Linked DNA regions of Halorhodospira halophila SL1. The protein of the gene in region 2 interacts with the protein of the main gene of each other region in a pairwise test. Links are inferred from orthologs where the notes say so. Each region holds a gene or a part of one and is shown on either strand. Other genes may lie near its edges. The genes, in order: ftsH and hflK.

Region 1 (11,860 bases), 1.2 Mb from region 2 along the record:
CACCGCCTCCCCCTCCATCTCCAGCACCAAGCGCAACACCCCGTGGGCGGCCGGGTGCTGCGGGCCGAAGTTCAGGGTGTAGCTCTGGAACTCAGCCATCGGCTTGTCCCTCCGTGCCTTCCGCCTTCTGCGGTGCGGCATAGCGGTTGTCTTCACGGATGACCCGCGGCACCAGCACCCGCGGCTCGATCTCCACCGGGCCGTAGACCACACGGCCTTTTTCGGGGTCGTAGCGCGGCTCGACGTTGCCGATCAGCGGGAAGTCCTTACGGAACGGATGACCCACGAAGCCGTAATCGGTCAGGATGCGGCGCAGGTCCGGATGGCCTTCGAAAACAATGCCGTAGAGGTCGAAGGCCTCCCGCTCGGCCCAGTTGGCGCAGGGCCAGATGCCGGTTACCGACGGCAGGACCGGGAGGTCGTCGTCTTCGGCGAAGCAGCGCACGCGTAGACGGTGGTTGTGGGTCAGCGACAGCAGCTGATAGACCGCCGCGAAGCGCCGACCGGTCTGCTCCTCGATCGACTGCACACCGTAGATGCCGGTCAGGCCCAAGCGCCCGAAGCCCGGCTCCGTAACGCCGCGGCTGAAGCCCGTGCCGGTCGCCGACTCGGTGATCCACTCGTCCTGGCCGTAAGCCGCGTAATCAACCCCGGCAACATCGGAAAGCTGCTCGAAGCGCCACTCGGCACCGTCTCGCAGTTCGGTCATGACCGCCAGCAGGTCGGCAGGCCGGACGTCTGCCGTCACCTCGCCGCGCTCGAGCCAGCAATCGGTCAAACGGCCACCGAAATGGCCGCGGAGCTGCTCTAAGAGGCTCTCGGGCTCAGCCATGACTTTCCCTCAACGTGCGATGGTGTTGGTCCGGCGGATCTTGTTCTGCAGCTGCAGAATGCCGTAGTAGAGCGCCTCGGCCGTCGGCGGACAGCCGGGTACGTAGATGTCTACGGGGACGATGCGGTCACAGCCCCGGGTGACCGAGTAGGAGTAGTGGTAGTATCCCCCACCGTTGGCGCACGAGCCCATGGAGATCACCCATTTCGGCTCGGGCATCTGGTCGTAGACCTTACGCAGGGCCGGGGCCATCTTGTTACAGAGTGTGCCCGCCACGATCATTACGTCGGACTGTCGGGGGCTGGGCCGGAAGATCAGGCCATTGCGGTCCATGTCGTATCGACCCGCCGCAGTGTGCATCATCTCGACCGCACAGCAGGCCAGACCGAAGGTCATGGGCCAAAGCGAACCGGTCCGCGCCCAGTTGATCAACTTATCGGCGGAGGTGGTCACGTACCCCCGCTCTAGGATGCCTTCTACTCCCATTCCAGCGCCCCTTTACGCCACTCGTAGAGCAAACCGATCACAAGAAGTCCAACGAACAGGCCCATGGCCAAGATGCCGAACAGGCCTATATCGTCCAACACAACCGCCCAAGGGAAGAGAAAGGCGATCTCGAGATCGAAGAGGATGAACAGAATGGCGACGAGGTAGTAGCGCACATCGAACTTCATGCGCGAGTCCTCAAAGGCCTCGAAGCCGCACTCGTAAGGCGACTGCTTTTCCGGATCTTCACGCCGAGGACCGAGCACGAACCCGGCAGCCAGAGGCAGGACGCCGAAGACGAGCCCGACGACAATGAAGAGCAGAACCGGAAGGTAATTCTCTAGCATCGTTCGCCGCTCCGCTGGTGGCAACACGAGGCCGGCGCAAGCCCCAACCCCCGTGTCGAACATCGCTGGAGTTTACGGAGCGCTCTGTCTCCGTGTCAACTCAGCGCGTTTCGTAACTTGCTGATTATAAAGACGTTATGGTGCCGAGAAACGATCGTGACGGTTGCGGGATATCAATCCCGGCCGCCAGCGTGACCAAGCGTAAGGCTTCGGGATGGGGAGGGATCGCGCAGGGGCGCGGAGGGTAAGGAGAGATAAATGGTGCCGAAGGCCGGACTCGAACCGGCACGGCTTTCGCCACCGCCCCCTCAAGACGGCGTGTCTACCAGTTCCACCACTTCGGCACGTAGACGTTGTTGCGCGGGCGTTTACCCTGCCCTAACGCGGGAAAGATGATAGCAATCCTTATCCCGCGAATCAATCCCGTGATCGCGGAAACCGGCTACTCTTCTCCTTCCCCCTCCCCAGGCGCCTCCGGCCCCACCGGCTCGCCAGGGGCTTCCGGTGCCGGGGCATCCTCGTCAGCCGGCATATCCGGGGCCGCCGGCGCCTCGGGGTCGGTCTCTTCCTCGTCGTCGCTCTCCAGCACGCCCTCGTCATCGCCGATCACCGAGGCACCGCCACCAACCCCCTGGGCGGCAATCACCGCGAGCCCGAGACTGGTGAGGAAGAAGGTTGTCCCCAAGGTCGCAATCAGCTTGGTCATGAAGGTTGCTGCCCCGCGCGAGCCGAATACGGTGCTCGACGCACCGCTGCCGAAGGCGGCTCCCATGTCAGCGCCCTTTCCCTGGTTCAGCAGCACGAGCACCACCAGGGCTACGGCGATGACGATATGGACGGCAAGCAACGCTTCAAACATGGGTCTACCTCAGCCCTCCGCGGCTGCGTTGTAAATCGAAAGGAAACTGTCGGGATCCAGCGATGCGCCACCGATCAGACCCCCGTCGATATCCGGCTGGGCCAGCAGCTCGGCAGCGTTGTCGGCTTTCATGCTGCCCCCGTAGAGGATGGGCAGTTGATCGGCGATCTCGCCGGCGTCGCGCTCCTGGACGCGCTGCCGAATAAAGGCATGAACCGCCTGCGCCTGTTCCGGCGTGGCGGTACGTCCGGTACCAATGGCCCACACGGGCTCGTAGGCGATCACCGCGCCCTGAAAGGTGGCGCCGCCGACGGCGTCCATCACAGCGTCGAGCTGTTCACCGACCACGGACTCGGTGCGCTCAGCGTCGCGCTCGGCCAGGGTCTCACCAACGCACAGGATCGGGGTCAGCCCGGCATTGCGCGCCGCCACGAACTTGCCGGCCACCCGGCCATTGTCCTCGCCATAGAGCGTCCGGCGCTCGGAGTGGCCGACGATCACGTAGCGGCATCCGGCTTCGAGCAACATGCTCGCCGACACCTCACCGGTGTAGGCGCCCGAGTCGTACTCACTCACGTCCTGGGCGCCCAGTGCGACACCGAAGGGCAGCTGTGAAGCCGCCGCGGCCAGCAGCGGGTACGGCGGACAGACGGCCAACTCGGCATCCCCCGCACTGTCGGCAGCACGCTCCGCCACGCGGCGGACCAGATCCTGGTCGCCGTTCATCTTCCAGTTTCCAGCTATGATCTTGCGCCGCATGCCTAGACCCAACCCTGTCTATCGATTCCTGTGAAGCTGACGAAGCCTATCTACACAAACGCCTGAAATCAAATCGGGTCGGTCGCCGCACCCCGAGCGGCGGTCTCCACGGTAACGGCCAGCCAGTCGGCCAGGCGATTCACCTGCCCCTCGTCCGCGCCCTCGACCATCACCCGCAACAGCGGCTCCGTCCCCGACGGGCGCAACAACACCCGCCCATGGTCACCGAGCTGATGCTCGGCCTCTTCGACGGCCTCGGTCACCGCTGGCAGCCTGATGACGTCCGGGCCGCGTGAGACCGGCACGTTGACCAGTCGCTGCGGATAGTAGTGCATCCCGGCCACCAACTCATCCAGCGGCCGCCCGGTGGTGACCATCGCCTCGAGCACCTGAAGCGCAGAGATCAGCCCGTCTCCGGTGGTGGTCCGGTCGAGGCAGATGATGTGCCCCGAAGACTCGCCGCCCAGTGTGCCGCCGACCTGAAGCAACCGCTCGAGGACGTAACGATCGCCCACTCGGGTCCGCTCTAGCACCAGGCCCAGCTCCTGCAGGGCCACCTCCAGACCGAGGTTGGTCATCTGCGTGCCCACCACCGCCCCGCGGACCTGACCTCGGGCCACACGGGCCGTGGCAATGATGTACAGCAAGCCGTCGCCGTCGATCACCCGGCCGTAGCGATCCACCATGATGACTCGGTCGCCGTCGCCGTCGAAGGCCACACCCACATCGGCAGACGCCTCGACGACCCGCTGGCACAGACGTTCCGGGTGCTGCGAGCCGTGATCGACGTTGATATTCAGGCCGTCCGGCTCGTTGCCGATCACCACCACATCCGCGCCGAGCTCGGCAAGCACCGCCGGTGCCGCCTGATAGGTCGCCCCGTGAGCGCAATCGACGACCACCCGCAGACCCCGCAGATCGATCTGCCGCTGGACAGACCCCTTGCAGAACTCGATATACCGGCCCACCGCGTCGTTGATCCGCGTCGCCCGACCGAGCTCCTCGCAGCGGACCATCTGCGGCGGCCCGTCCTGCAGCAGTCGCTCGATGGCCTCTTCGGTGGCGTCGTCGAGCTTGTACCCGTCGGGGCCAAAGAACTTGATGCCGTTATCGTGATGCGGGTTGTGCGAGGCGCTGATCACCACCCCGGCCCGCGCGTGCAGCGTCCGCGTGAGGTAGGCGATGGCGGGGGTCGGCATCGGCCCGAGCATCAGGCTGTGGACGCCGGCGGCGGCGAAGCCGGCCTCGAGCGCGGACTCGAACATGTAGCCGGACAGACGGGTGTCTTTGCCGATGACCACCTTGCGCTGCCCCTCGCCGGCCAGCACGCGCCCCGCCGCCCAGCCCAACCGCAGGACAAAGTCCGGGGTGATCGGGGCTTCCCCCACCCGGCCACGGATACCGTCGGTTCCGAAGTAGCTTCTTTCCTCGGCCAAGACCTTCTTCCTTTCAGCGCGATTCCTGGGCGGTGGCGGCGGCCGCCGCCACCCGCACCGCGTCAGCGGTCGGCCCCACGTCGTGGGCGCGGATGATCCGAGCCCCCTGGAAAACCGCCACGGCCGCCGCGCCGAGACTACCCGCCAGGCGCTCCTCCACCGGACGATCCAGTAGCTTGCCCACCATGGACTTCCGCGACATCCCTACCAGAACCGGCAGCCCCAGCGCCACGATGCGCTCCAGGTGCCTCAGCAGCTGGTAGTTGTGTGCCAGCGTCTTGCCGAAGCCGAACCCCGGATCGAGCACTATCCGCTCACGGGGCAGACCGGCCGCCTCGGCCGCCGCCACCCGCTCGGCAAGGAACTCACCGACTTCCGCGACAACGTCGTGGTAGCTCGGCGACTCCTGCATGGTCTGCGGCTGCCCCTGCATGTGCATCAGGCAGACCGGCACACCGAGCCCAGCGGCCGCCTCCAGGGCACCCGGCTCCTGCAGCGCACGGATATCGTTGATCAGCCCCGCCCCGGCCGCCACCGCAGCGCGGGCCACCGCAGGCTTGTAGGTGTCCACCGAGATCGGGCAGTCGACCTCACGCACCAAGGCCTCAACCACCGGAATGACGCGCTCGAGCTCCTGATCCAGCGGGACCGGAGGCGCCCCCGGCCGGCTCGACTCACCGCCGACGTCGATCAGGTCGGCCCCCTCGGCGACCATCTGTCGGGCATGTGCGCGGGCCCTATCGAGATCGAGATAGCTCCCGCCGTCCGAGAAGGAGTCGGGGGTGATATTGAGCACCCCCATGACCCGCGGCCGATCCAACGTAAGGGGGCGGTCCCCGCAATGGAGAACCGCCCCGCCGACTGCCGCCCCCATCAGTGCTCGCCTACAGGTCCGCCGATGGGCCCCTCGCGGCCGTCTTTACCTTCGGCCTCGGGCTGGTCATCGGCCCCGGCAGTCTCACCCTCGTCGCCCGAGCCACCACCGTGATCCCGATCCTGCCACCCTTTGGGCGGTCGCGGCTCGTCGCCCCGCATGATGTCGTCGATCTGATCGCGGTCGATGGTCTCGTACTTCATCAGCGCATCAGCCATCAGGTGCAGCTTCTCCAGGTTCTCCTGGAGGATCTTCTCAGCCGCAGTGTAGTTGTTGTCGATCACTGCGCGCACTTCTTCGTCGATGGCGTGCTGCGTCTCGTCGGAGACGTCCTTCTGCTGCGCCATGGAGCGGCCGAGGAACACCTCGCCCTCCTCCTCGCCGTAGGCGAGCGGACCGAGCCGCGCCGAAAGCCCCCACTTGGTGACCATGTTGCGGGCAATCTCGGTGGCCCGCTGGATGTCGTTCTGGGCACCGGTAGTGACCCGGTCGTTGCCGAAGATCAGCTCCTCGGCAATCCGCCCACCGAAGAGGCTGGCGATCATGCTGTCCAGGCGCTGCTTGGTGTAGCTGTAGCGATCCTCCTCAGGAAGGAACATGGTCACGCCCAGCGCGCGCCCCCGCGGGATGATCGTCACCTTGTGAACCGGATCGTGCTCCGGGGTGAGCAAGCCGACGATGGCGTGCCCGGCCTCGTGGTAGGCCGTGAGCTTCTTCTCGTCCTCTTTCATCACCATGGACTTGCGCTCGGAGCCCATCATGATCTTGTCCTTGGCCTGCTCGAAGTCCGTCTGATCGACGGCCTCCTTGTTGGCTCGGGCCGCGAACAGCGCTGCCTCATTGACCAGGTTCTGCAGGTCGGCGCCGGAGAAGCCCGGCGTCCCGCGGGCGATGATCTCGGGCCGGACATCGTCCGCCGTCGGTACCTTGCGCATGTGCACGTTGAGGATCTGCTCACGCCCTCGGACATCGGGCAGCGGCACCACCACCTGACGGTCGAAGCGCCCCGGACGCAGCAGCGCCGGGTCGAGGACGTCGGGACGGTTGGTGGCAGCGATGACGATGATCCCTTCACTGCCCTCGAATCCATCCATCTCGACGAGCATCTGGTTCAGCGTCTGCTCGCGCTCATCGTGCCCACCGCCGAGACCGGCCCCACGCTGCCGCCCCACGGCGTCGAGCTCGTCGATGAAGATGATGCACGGGGCCTGCTTCTTCGCCTGCTGGAACATGTCGCGAACCCGCGAGGCGCCGACACCGACGAACATCTCGACGAAGTCCGAACCGGAGATCGAGAAGAACGGCACCCGGGCCTCCCCGGCGATCGCCTTGGCGAGCAGGGTCTTGCCGGTTCCCGGAGGACCCACCATGAGCACGCCCCGCGGGATCGTCCCGCCAAGCTTTTGGAATTTGCTCGGGTCACGCAGGAAGTCCACCAGTTCCTTGACGTCCTCCTTGGCCTCATCGCAACCGGCCACGTCCGAGAAGCTGTGCTTGCTCTGCTCCTCGGTCATCATCTTGGCCTTGCTCTTGCCAAAGGACATCGCCCCGCGGCCACCGCCGCCTCCCTGCATCTGGCGCATGAAGTAGATCCACACGGCGATCAGCAGCAGGAAGGGCGTCCACGAGATGAGGATCTGCATGAGCATGCTGTCGCTTTCAGCCTGCTCGGCATCGATGGTGACGCCGTGCTCAAGCAGTTCGCCGATCAGCGCGCGGTTGTCGACCTCCGGGTTGAAGGTCCGGTACTCGTTGCCGTCGGCGTGCTGGATGGTGATCTCCTCACCCCGGATCAGCACCTCGCGGATGTTCCCCCGCTCGACCTCGTTGAGGAACTCCGAGTAGGGAACCTTCTCGGTCACATCCGCCGATTGTTCCTGGAAGTTGCTGAATACGGACATCAGCACGACGGCGATGATGACCCAAAGGATCAAATTCTTGGCCATGTCGCTCACGGCGTCACCTCAATCTGCCTGAATCCGGCACCTGACAGGCACCTTACTATACCGTCGGACCACGAGCCAGAAGGTAAACCTCCCGACTCCCCGACCTGGAGGCATCCGGCTTACGGGAAAGTACGCGGGAGAAGCGGCGGGTCAGGTCCCCGCGGAACGCGTCGAATCCCTCGCCGTGGAAGACCTTAACTAGAAAGTCGCCATTCTTATGCAGGAATTGACCAGCAAAGTCGGCGGCAAGTTCCGCCAGCCCCATGGCTGCCGGCTGGTCCACTGCGTTGTGACCGGTCAGATTCGGCGCCATATCCGAGAGCACGATATCCACCGGGCGGCCCTCCAGGGCCCTCTCGACGGCGCGTAACCCCTCATCCGTGGAGAAGTCGGCGTGCAGGAACGTGACCCCAGGCAGCGGATCCATCTCCAGCAAGTCGATGGCGACCACCCGCCCGGCCGAGCCGACCTTCGGGGCCACCAGCTGCGACCAGCCGCCGGGCGCCGCCCCCAGGTCGACCACCACCTGCCCGGGCCGAAAGAGCCCGTCACGCTGATCGATGGCCTCCAGCTTGAGCGCCGCCCTGGAGCGCCACCCCTCGGCCCGGGCACGGCGGACAAAGGGGTCGCTCTCGTGCCGGCTCCGCCGAGCCTGCGAGTTGCACCCTCGCCGACGCCGCCTACAAGTTGCCATGCTCACGGCCCTCCGCCAGTCTGCGACGCGCCAGCACGCGCACGCGCAACGCCACCCAACCGCCCCCCAGGCAGGCCGCCGCCAGCACGCCGACGACTTCTTGCCAGGCGGCGATATCCAGTCCCAGTGTCAGAAAGTAGACGGCCACGACCAGCAGGACCACCACCCCCAGCTCGATCTTGGCGTCGCGCAGGGGACCGCCGCTTGCCCGGACCACGCCACGGCGTGGTAGCCTCCCCGATCTATAGTCACCAGGCACCCGACACCTCCATGCAGTTAGACCCGGATCAACTCAAGCAGCTACGCCGGCTCGGCCACGCCCTCAAGCCTGTCGTCCTGACCGGGGCCGCCGGCCTCAGTGAGGGAGTCTTGGAGGAGATCGAGCGGGCCTTGGACGACCACGAGCTGATCAAGGTCAAGCTCGCCGGCGCCAGCAAGGAAGAACGCCAGGCAATGACCACGGAGATCGCAGAGCAGACCGGCGCCGTCGTGGTGCAGACCATCGGGCGCATCGTGCTCCTCTACCAGGAAAACCCCGAGAAGAGCCAAGTCCTGATCTAGCCGCTCAGCGGCCGGCATCCTCGCTGCTCGGTGTCTCTTCGCCTTCTTCCGGTTGCCGCGGCTCGATTCCGCCGGCGACCAGGACCAGTGCCATGGCGCTAGCGACCATGTAAAGGCTCTCGGCGGCGCGCAGGGCCGAGAGGTACCCGACCTCGCCGGCCTGCTCGGTCAACGCCGCCATTGGCGGCCGGACCCAGAACTCCCCCACGGCCACCACCACGGTCAGCAGCACCAGCAGCCAAAGGCGCCAGTGTGCGGCCAGCGGACGAATCCGGTGGCGCAGCTGAGTCGCGATCAGCAGCGCAGCACAGACCAGCACCACCCAGACCGCCGTCCCGGTGACCTCGCCAACCAATGCCGCCGCCTGCGCGGTGTCTTCCAGGGTGCGGAACAGCAGCGGAGAGACGATGTAGCCACCGCTCCACAGCGCGCCGGCCAGCACCGTCAACATTACCCGCTCTGCGGCGCGGATCAGCACCGCACCTCCACAGCCAGCCCGCACCGTCCGGGACTATTCATACCGAACCTCGACGATCTCGTAGGTCCGCTCTCCGCCCGGGGCCTGAACCACAGCCTCGTCACCCTCCTCCTTGCCGATCAGGGCGCGGGCGATGGGCGAATTGACCGAGATCAGGTGTTGCTTGATGTCCGCCTCGTCCTCGCCAACGATCTGATAGGTGACCGTCTCTTCAGTGTCCGTGTCTTCAAGCGCCACAGTGGCGCCGAAGACAATCTTCGGCGCCGCCTGGACCGCAGCCGGATCGATGATCTGGGCATTGGACAGCTTGCCCTCGATCTCCTGGATTCGGCCCTCGATAAAGCTCTGTTGCTCGCGCGCGGCGTGGTACTCGGCGTTCTCCTTCAGATCGCCGTGCTCACGCGCCTCGGCAATGGCCTGAATAACCCGCGGCCGGTCTTCGTGCTTGAGCCGGTGAAGCTCTTCACGCAGCTTCTCTGCACCACGAATCGTCAACGGTATCTTGCTCATCCCGTCATCTCCCTGTGCAGGGCATCGAGGGGGCGGGCCTCCCAGTCCTTCATGTGATCCAGCGCCAGGCACGTCGCCCGAGCGCCCGCGATGGTCGTCGTGTAACAGACCTTGCGCTGCAGCGCCTCGCGGCGGATCGAGTAGGAGTCGGCGATGGCCTGCCGCCCCTCGGTGGTGTTCACGATCAGGTCGATCTCGTCGTTCTTGATGGCGTCCACGACATGCGGCCGTCCCTCAATGACCTTGTTGATCCGGCGCACCTCCAGGCCCGCCTCTTCGAGGGCGGCCGCTGTGCCATGGGTGGCGATCAAGCGGAAACCGCGTCGGACCAAGTCCCGCGCCACCTCCACCGCTGCCTCCTTGTCCACTTCACGCACGCTGACAAAGGCACAGCCGCCCCGCGGCAGGGTCACCCCCGCAGCCAGCTGCGCCTTGGCGTAGGCCTCTCCGAAACAGGCGCCAATACCCATCACCTCTCCGGTAGATTTCATCTCCGGACCCAGGATGGGATCGACACCGGGGAATTTGAGGAACGGGAAGACCGCCTCTTTGACCGAATAGTAGTTGGGAATGACTTCGCTCACCACCCCCTGCTCGGCCAGCGTCCGGCCGGCCATGCACCGCGCAGCCACCTTGGCCAGGGGCACACCGCAGGCCTTGGAGACGTACGGCACCGTCCGCGAGGCACGCGGATTGACCTCGAGGAGGAAGATGCGCTGCCCCTGGATGGCGAACTGCACGTTCATCAGTCCGACCACACCGAGCTCCCGGGCCAGCAGCCGCACCTGCTCGCGAATCCGGTCCTGCACATCCTGCCCCAGGGTGTAGGGCGGGATGGAGCAGGCGGAGTCCCCGGAGTGGACGCCGGCCTGCTCGATGTGCTGCATGATCCCGCCGATGACCACCTGGTCGCCGTCGCTGACGGCGTCCACATCCACCTCCACGGCGTCGTCGAGGAAGCGGTCAAGCAGGACGGGCGAGTTGTGCGAGACCCGCACCGCCTCATTCATGTACTGGCGCAGCTCGCTCTCCTCGTAGACGATCTCCATCGCCCGCCCGCCGAGCACGTACGAAGGGCGCACCACCAGCGGGTAACCGATCTCGGCAGCCAGCTGAAGCGCCTCGGTCTCGGTCCGGGCGGTGCGGTTCGGCGGCTGCATCAGGTCGATCCGTCCGATGAGCTCCTGGAACCGCTCCCGGTCTTCGGCCAGGTCGATGGAGTCCGGGCTGGTGCCGATGATCGGTGTCCCGGCAGCCTCCAGCTCGCGGGCAAGCTTCAGCGGCGTCTGCCCACCGTACTGGACGACCACCCCATCCGGCTGCTCGGTCTCCACCACCTCGAGCACGTCCTCCAGGGTCAGCGGCTCGAAGTACAGCCGATCCGAAGTGTCGTAGTCCGTCGAGACCGTCTCGGGGTTGCAGTTGACCATGATGGTCTCGTAGCCGTCCTCGCGCAGCGACAGCGATGCGTGGACACAGCAGTAGTCGAACTCGATCCCCTGGCCGATGCGATTCGGGCCGCCACCAAGGACCATGATCTTCTTGCGCCCGGTGGGCTCGGCCTCGCACTCCTCCTCGTAGGTCGAGTAGAGGTACGCCGTGGCGGTGGGGAACTCGGCGGCGCAGGAGTCCACCCGCTTGAACACCGGCCGCACGCCGAGCTCACGGCGACGCTGCCGCACCTGCGCCTCGGTAACGCCCCACAGGCTGGCCAACCGGGCATCGGAGAAACCGCGGCGCTTGAGCCGCAGTAAGGCACCGGCATCACAATCGTCCAGCGCGCTCGCGGCGACCTGCCCCTCCACGGCGATCAGTTCCTCGATCTGCGCCAGGAACCACGGATCGATGGCCGTCATCCCGTGGACCTCGTCCAGGGTAAAGCCGACCCGGAAGGCGTCACCCAGATGCAGGACCCGTTCGGGCGTCGGCTGACGCAACGAGTGGCGCACCGTATCGCGCACATCCTGACGGCTGCGATCGAGCCGCTCGTCGAGCCCGGAAAGGTCCTGCTCCAGACCCCGCAGGGCCTTCTGGAAGGACTCCTGGAAGGTCCGCCCGATGGCCATGACCTCGCCCAC
Region 2 (5,419 bases):
GCAGCGCCTTGAGGTCAGCGCTATAGCCGGTGGCCGGCCGCGGGCGCCCGAACGCCTGGCCGATGCCGTCGTAGCGCCCGCCGCGGGCCAGCTCCTGCCCGTAGCCCGGGGTGTAGGCCGCGAACACCAGGCCGGTGTGGTAGCGGTAGCCGCGCAGCTCGCCCAGATCCAGGTGCAGCGGCAGCTCCGGCTCGCGACGGGCCAGGCTGTCGGCCACCGTCCGAAGCTGCTCCAGCGCCTCGGCCACCGCTGGCCCGGCCCAGCCGAGGACGGTCTGCGCCCGGTCGAGGATCTCCACCCCGCCGTGCAGTCCGGCCAACGCCGAGAGCCGCTCGGCCTGCGCGGTCTCCACGCCGGCCTCGGCCAGCACCGCGGCGATCTCATCACCCGCCTTGCGCTGCAGGGCGTCGAGTAGCGCCTCTTCCGCTGCGGGCCCCAGGCCGAGGTCCTCGAGCAGCGCCTCGAAGATCCCCACGTGGCCCACATCCAGGTGCAGCCGCTCCACCCCGGCGGCACGCAGGGTGGCGAGCATCAGCGAGATGACCTCGAGATCACTCTCCACCCCGGCGTGGCCGTAGAGTTCCGCGCCCAGCTGCACGGCGTTGCGGCTGCCGGCCGGCCCCTCGGCCCGGGCCTGCAGCGTGCTGCCGATGTAACACAACCGGGTAATGCCCTTGCGACGCAGCTGATGGGCGTCGACGCGCGCCGCCTGCGGGGTGATGTCCGGGCGCACCCCCAGGGTCCGCCCGGAGAGCTGATCGGTGACCTTGAAGGTCTGCACATCCAGATCCCGGCCGGTGCCGGTCAGCAGAGCCTCCAGATACTCAATGAAAGGGGGCATGATCAGCTCATACCCCCAGGAATCGAACAGATCCAGCAGCCGACGGCGCAACGCCTCGGCCTGTGCAGCCTCCGGCGGCAACAACTCGTCGACGCCGTCGGGCAGCATCCACCGTGCCTTGCGATCCATTAACCTCGCACCCAATAGAGCAGCAGAACGCCGATCCCCATGGACAGGAGACCGACGGTCCGCAGGCTTCGATCATCCATCTCGGCGGCCTGCAGGAAAACCCGGCGCAGAGCGCCGGGGTTCGCTGCAGGTAGTACACCCTCGATCACCAGCAGGAGGGCGATCGCGGTGAGCAGGTCACCCATCTCCACGAGGATCCCCCCCCCCTCTGTCGGTTAGTCCTGATCGGGGGAACCGACCTCGCCGTTGAGCCCCGGCAGCTGCTCACCGCCGTCGAAGAAGCGGAAGAACTGCGAATCCGGCGACAGGACGAACAGGTCGTCGTCACCCTGGAAGGACTCGCGGTAGGCCCTCAGGCTGCGCTGGAAGGCGAAGAAGTCCGACTCCTGCCCGTAGGCGCTGGCGTAGATCTCCGCCGCCGTGGCATCACCCTCACCACGCAGGGACTCACCGTCCCGGTACGCCTCGGCGAGGAGGACCGTGCGCTGACGGTCGGCATCGGCGCGGATGCGCTCACCGGCCTCCTCACCGCGGGCACGGATCTCGCGGGCGACCCGCTCACGATCCGCCACCATGCGATCGAAGATGGAGTCGGTGACGTCTTCGGGCAGATCGATGCGCTTGAGGCGCACATCGAGCACCTCCAGGCCCAGGCTCTGCGCCGCCTCGGCGGTGGTCACCCGCAGGATGTCCATGATCTGCACGCGCTCACCGGAGATGATGTCCTGCACCGTACGCTTACCGAACTCGGCGCGCAGGGCGTCGCGGATGATCTCGCGCAGACGCTGGTTAGCCCGCTCCGGCTCACCGCGGACCGTGGTGTAGTAACGCTCGGCGTCGTCCACCCGCCACTTTACGAAGGAGTCGACGATGAGGTTCTTCTGCTCGACCGTCAGGAAACGCTCCGGCTCCTCGTCCAGGTTCTGCACCCGAGCGTCGAACTTGCGGACGTTGTTGACGAACGGCGTCTTGAAGTGCAGCCCCGGATCGAAATCCGCCTTAATGATCTCACCGAGCCGGAACTTCAGTGCCACCTCCTTTTCGGAGACGGTGAACACCGAGAAGTAGCCGAGAATCGCGGCCACCACCAGCAGGGGCAACACGACGTTCTTCAGGATTCGCATCAGCGCGTCCCCCTATCACGGAGCGCCTCTCGTGCTCGCTGGGTCGGCGAGATGGCGTCCCGTTCCTGCGGTACATCGATATTGGTCTCGCCAGAGAGCGCCGTGGTGCTCCCCCGACGATCCATGAGCTTGTCGAGCGGCAGGTACATCAGCGACTGGCTGGACTCCGAGTCGAGCATCACCTTGGGCACCCGGCCCAGGATCTCCTCCATAGTCTCCAGGTAGATGCGCTGACGCATCAGCTGCGGGTCGGCCCGGTACTGCGGCACCAGCGCCTCGAAGCGGGCGGCGTCACCCTCGGCCTGGGCGATGACCTGCTCGCGGTAACCGTCTGCTTCCTCGAGAATGCGCGCCGCCTGGCCCTGGGCCCGCGGGATCAACTCGTTGGCGTAGGCCTGGGCCCGGTTGATGGTGCGCTGCTCGTCCTCGCGGGCGCGGATGGCATCCTCGAAGGCCGGCTGTACCGGCTCCGGGGGCTGGATATCCTGGACCGCCACCTGCACCACCGACAGACCCGTGCGGTAGTCATCCATCACTTCCTGGAGCAGCCGTCCGGTTTCCTGGGCCACCTCGGTCCGCCCCTCGGTCAGCACGTACTGAAGCTCGCGCTTGCCGATGATCTCGCGCACCGCGCTCTCGGTGACCTGCTTGAGGGTCTGCTCCGGCATGCGGAAGTTGAACAGGTAGAGGAACGGATCGCTGACCTCGTACTGCGCCGCGATCCGCACATCGACGATGTTCTCGTCGCGGGTAATCATCAACGCCTCGGCAGAAACCGGCCGGGCACGATTCTGCATCGACTCGTAGCCGACCTCGGCGATGCGCCGCTGCTCGACGTTGACCCGCTCGACCTGGCCGATGGGCCGCGGCCAGTGCCAGTGCGGCCCGGGCTCCGTGGTATCCGAGTGGCGACCGAAGGTCAGCTCCACCCCGCGCCAGCCCTGGTCGACGATGTAGATCCCGGAGAGCATCCAGACCACGAAGGCACCCAGGGCCAAGAGGCTGATGCCGGTCGCCCCGGGGCCGCGGGAGGGCCCACTGGGCATGCGCCCACCGAACAGGCCCTGCACCTGCGCACGCAGCTTACGGAAGACCTCATCCAGATCGGGCGGCCCCCCACTGCCGCCTCCTTTGGGGCCACCGCCCCAGGGGTCGCGGCTGCCGCCGCCGGGCTCATTCCACGCCATTCAGGACTCCGTATGTGACTAAGACGATCTGCCGTCGATCGAACGGTCCGATTCTAGGGAGCTGCCCCGCCAACCGCAACCGAAGTCAGGCCGGGACAACCTCTCCACGCGGGAGCCCCTCGCGTACATGGAGCCGTTCCAGCTCGTGTACGGGGAGCTCCACCTCCAGGGCAAGCTGGCCATCCTCGGCGCAGTGCTCTTCGATGACACACCCCAGCCGGAACAGCTGGGCGCGCAAGCGCCCCTGGTCCGGCCGCAGGTGCACTCGGCGACGGATGCGCTCCGGGCCGAGTCGCTCGGCCACGGCCTCCAGCAGGGTCTCGACCCCTTCGCCGGTCGCCGCGGAGATCCGGACGCCGGTCACCAGGCCCTCGTCATCCTCGATCCGTCCCGGCGCAAGGGCGCAGGTATCCACCTTGTTGTAGACGCGCAGGGTGGGCACTGCGTCAGCGCCGAGTTCGGCGAGGACCGCCTCCACCTGCTCGATCTGGTGCTCACGCTCCTCGGCCCCGGCATCGATGACGTGCAGGAGCAGATCGGCGTCGGTCACCTCTTCGAGGGTGGAACGAAAGGCGGCCACGAGGTCGTGGGGCAACCGGCTGATGAAGCCCACGGTATCCGAGACCACCGCCGCTGAGCCGCGGGCCAGATCCACGCGGCGCCAGGACGGGTCGAGGGTGGCGAACAGCCGATCCTCGGCCCGGCGCTGCGAGCCGGTGACGTGGTTGAACAACGTGGACTTGCCGGCGTTGGTGTAGCCGACCAGCGAGACCACGGGCAGCTCGCGCTTGCGCCGCGCCTTGCGGCCCTGTTCGCGCGTGCGGCGCACCTTGGCCAGGCGCCGCTCAATCTGCTGGATGCGTCCGCCGATCAGCCGGCGGTCCATCTCCAGCTGCTTCTCGCCCGGGCCGCGCAGACCGATGCCGCCCTTCTGCCGCTCCAGGTGGGACCAGCCACGCACCAGGCGGCTGGCAACGTGCTTGAGCTGGGCCAGTTCCACCTGGAGCCGGCCTTCGAAGGTCCGCGCCCGCTGGGCGAAGATATCCAAGATCAGACCGGTGCGGTCGAGGACCCGGCAGCCCAGGTCGGTCTCCAGGTTGCGCTCCTGAGCGGCGGACAGGGGCTGATCCACCAGCACCAGGGCAGCCTCCAGCTCGCGCACCCAATCGGCCAGTTCGGCCACCTTGCCGCGGCCGATGAAGGTGCGCGGGTCCGGGGTGTCGCGACGATGCCGGAAGCGGCCCACCACCTCGGCCCCGGCCGAGTCACCCAGCGCCTCAAACTCTTCCGCGGCGTCGAGGGCGTCGCCGGGAAGCCGGACATGCAGAACCACGGCCCGCTCACCGCCGGATGGCCGGGCGAACAGGTCCGCCGGACCGCTACCGATGCGCTGTTCAGTTATTGCTCTCCTCCTCGCCGACAATCGATTCGGCGGATGCCTCTTCGCCCTGCTGCGGCAGGCGCACGCGCCGTGCCGGGACGATGGTCGAGATGGCGTGCTTGTACACCATCTGGTTCACGTTGTTGCGCAGCAGCACCACGAACTGGTCGAAGGATTCGATCTGTCCCTGGAGCTTGATGCCGTTGACCAGGTAGATCGAGACCGGGACCTTCTCTTTGCGCAACGTATTGAGAAAGGGTTCCTGCAGTGACTGCCCCTTCGCCATGGCGCATCGCCCCCAAGATTGTTGTTGTTATGGACCCGCGAACCCCGCCGGAGGGGCGCTACTCGACGCCTACGAGTGTATCACACGCCCCCGAGGGCCCCGGTGACGTAACTGTGAACCTGCGCCTCCAGCCGGTCGTCCGCCGTGAACCGGACCCCGTCGGTCTGCCCGCGCAGCCAGGTGATCTGCCGCTTGGCGTACTGCCGCGTGGCGCGCAGGCCGCGACGGATCATGGTGCGGTAATCGCAGGCGCCTTCGAGGTAGTGCCAGATCTGTCTGTATCCGACCGCTCGCACCGCCGGGAGTTCCTCGCTGAGATCGCCTCGGCGGTGCAGCGCCACCACCTCGCCCACCAGGCCGGCGGCCAGCATGGCCCGAAAGCGCGCCTCGATACGCCGGTGCAGCCAGGCACGCTCCGGCGGCTCGAGGATGATCTTCAACGGCATCTCGGTCAGTCCCGGCTGCCCGGGC

Evidence for each region.
Region 1: the proteins of hflK (region 2) and ftsH interact in binary tests that used the Escherichia coli proteins (3 or more experiments, as listed by UniProt). The link is inferred for Halorhodospira halophila SL1 from one-to-one orthologs.

The regions. Positions count from the first base shown.
Region 1 is NC_008789.1:1,937,651-1,949,510, forward strand. Bases 5,071-8,050 are described here. They hold ftsH (ATP-dependent zinc metalloprotease FtsH), read right to left. Parts: upstream 7,549-8,050; coding sequence 5,593-7,548; downstream 5,071-5,592. Other genes in these bases: folP (dihydropteroate synthase), read right to left, coding at 5,071-5,593; HHAL_RS08930 (ribosomal RNA large subunit methyltransferase E), read right to left, coding at 7,595-8,050. Also shown: HHAL_RS08880 (NADH-quinone oxidoreductase subunit D), read right to left, coding at 1-99; HHAL_RS08885 (NADH-quinone oxidoreductase subunit C), read right to left, coding at 92-832; HHAL_RS08890 (NuoB/complex I 20 kDa subunit family protein), read right to left, coding at 842-1,318; HHAL_RS08895 (NADH-quinone oxidoreductase subunit A), read right to left, coding at 1,309-1,665; preprotein translocase subunit SecG, read right to left, coding at 2,108-2,524; tpiA (triose-phosphate isomerase), read right to left, coding at 2,534-3,283; glmM (phosphoglucosamine mutase), read right to left, coding at 3,352-4,719; more of folP, read right to left, coding at 4,733-5,070; more of HHAL_RS08930, read right to left, coding at 8,051-8,233; HHAL_RS08935 (hypothetical protein), read right to left, coding at 8,220-8,450; ribosome assembly RNA-binding protein YhbY, read left to right, coding at 8,504-8,794; HHAL_RS08945 (DUF4149 domain-containing protein), read right to left, coding at 8,799-9,245; transcription elongation factor GreA, read right to left, coding at 9,306-9,782; carB (carbamoyl-phosphate synthase large subunit), read right to left, coding at 9,779-11,860. UniProt on the Escherichia coli protein: Acts as a processive, ATP-dependent zinc metallopeptidase for both cytoplasmic and membrane proteins. Plays a role in the quality control of integral membrane proteins.
Region 2 is NC_008789.1:744,208-749,626, forward strand. Bases 1,188-3,999 are described here. They hold hflK (FtsH protease activity modulator HflK), read right to left. Parts: upstream 3,282-3,999; coding sequence 2,094-3,281; downstream 1,188-2,093. Other genes in these bases: hflC (protease modulator HflC), read right to left, coding at 1,188-2,094; hflX (ribosome rescue GTPase HflX), read right to left, coding at 3,367-3,999. In the rest of the region: HHAL_RS03400 (ATP phosphoribosyltransferase regulatory subunit), read right to left, coding at 1-970; HHAL_RS03405 (DUF2065 domain-containing protein), read right to left, coding at 970-1,155; more of hflC, read right to left, coding at 1,186-1,187; more of hflX, read right to left, coding at 4,000-4,647; RNA chaperone Hfq, read right to left, coding at 4,676-4,948; tRNA (adenosine(37)-N6)-dimethylallyltransferase MiaA, read right to left, coding at 5,029-5,419.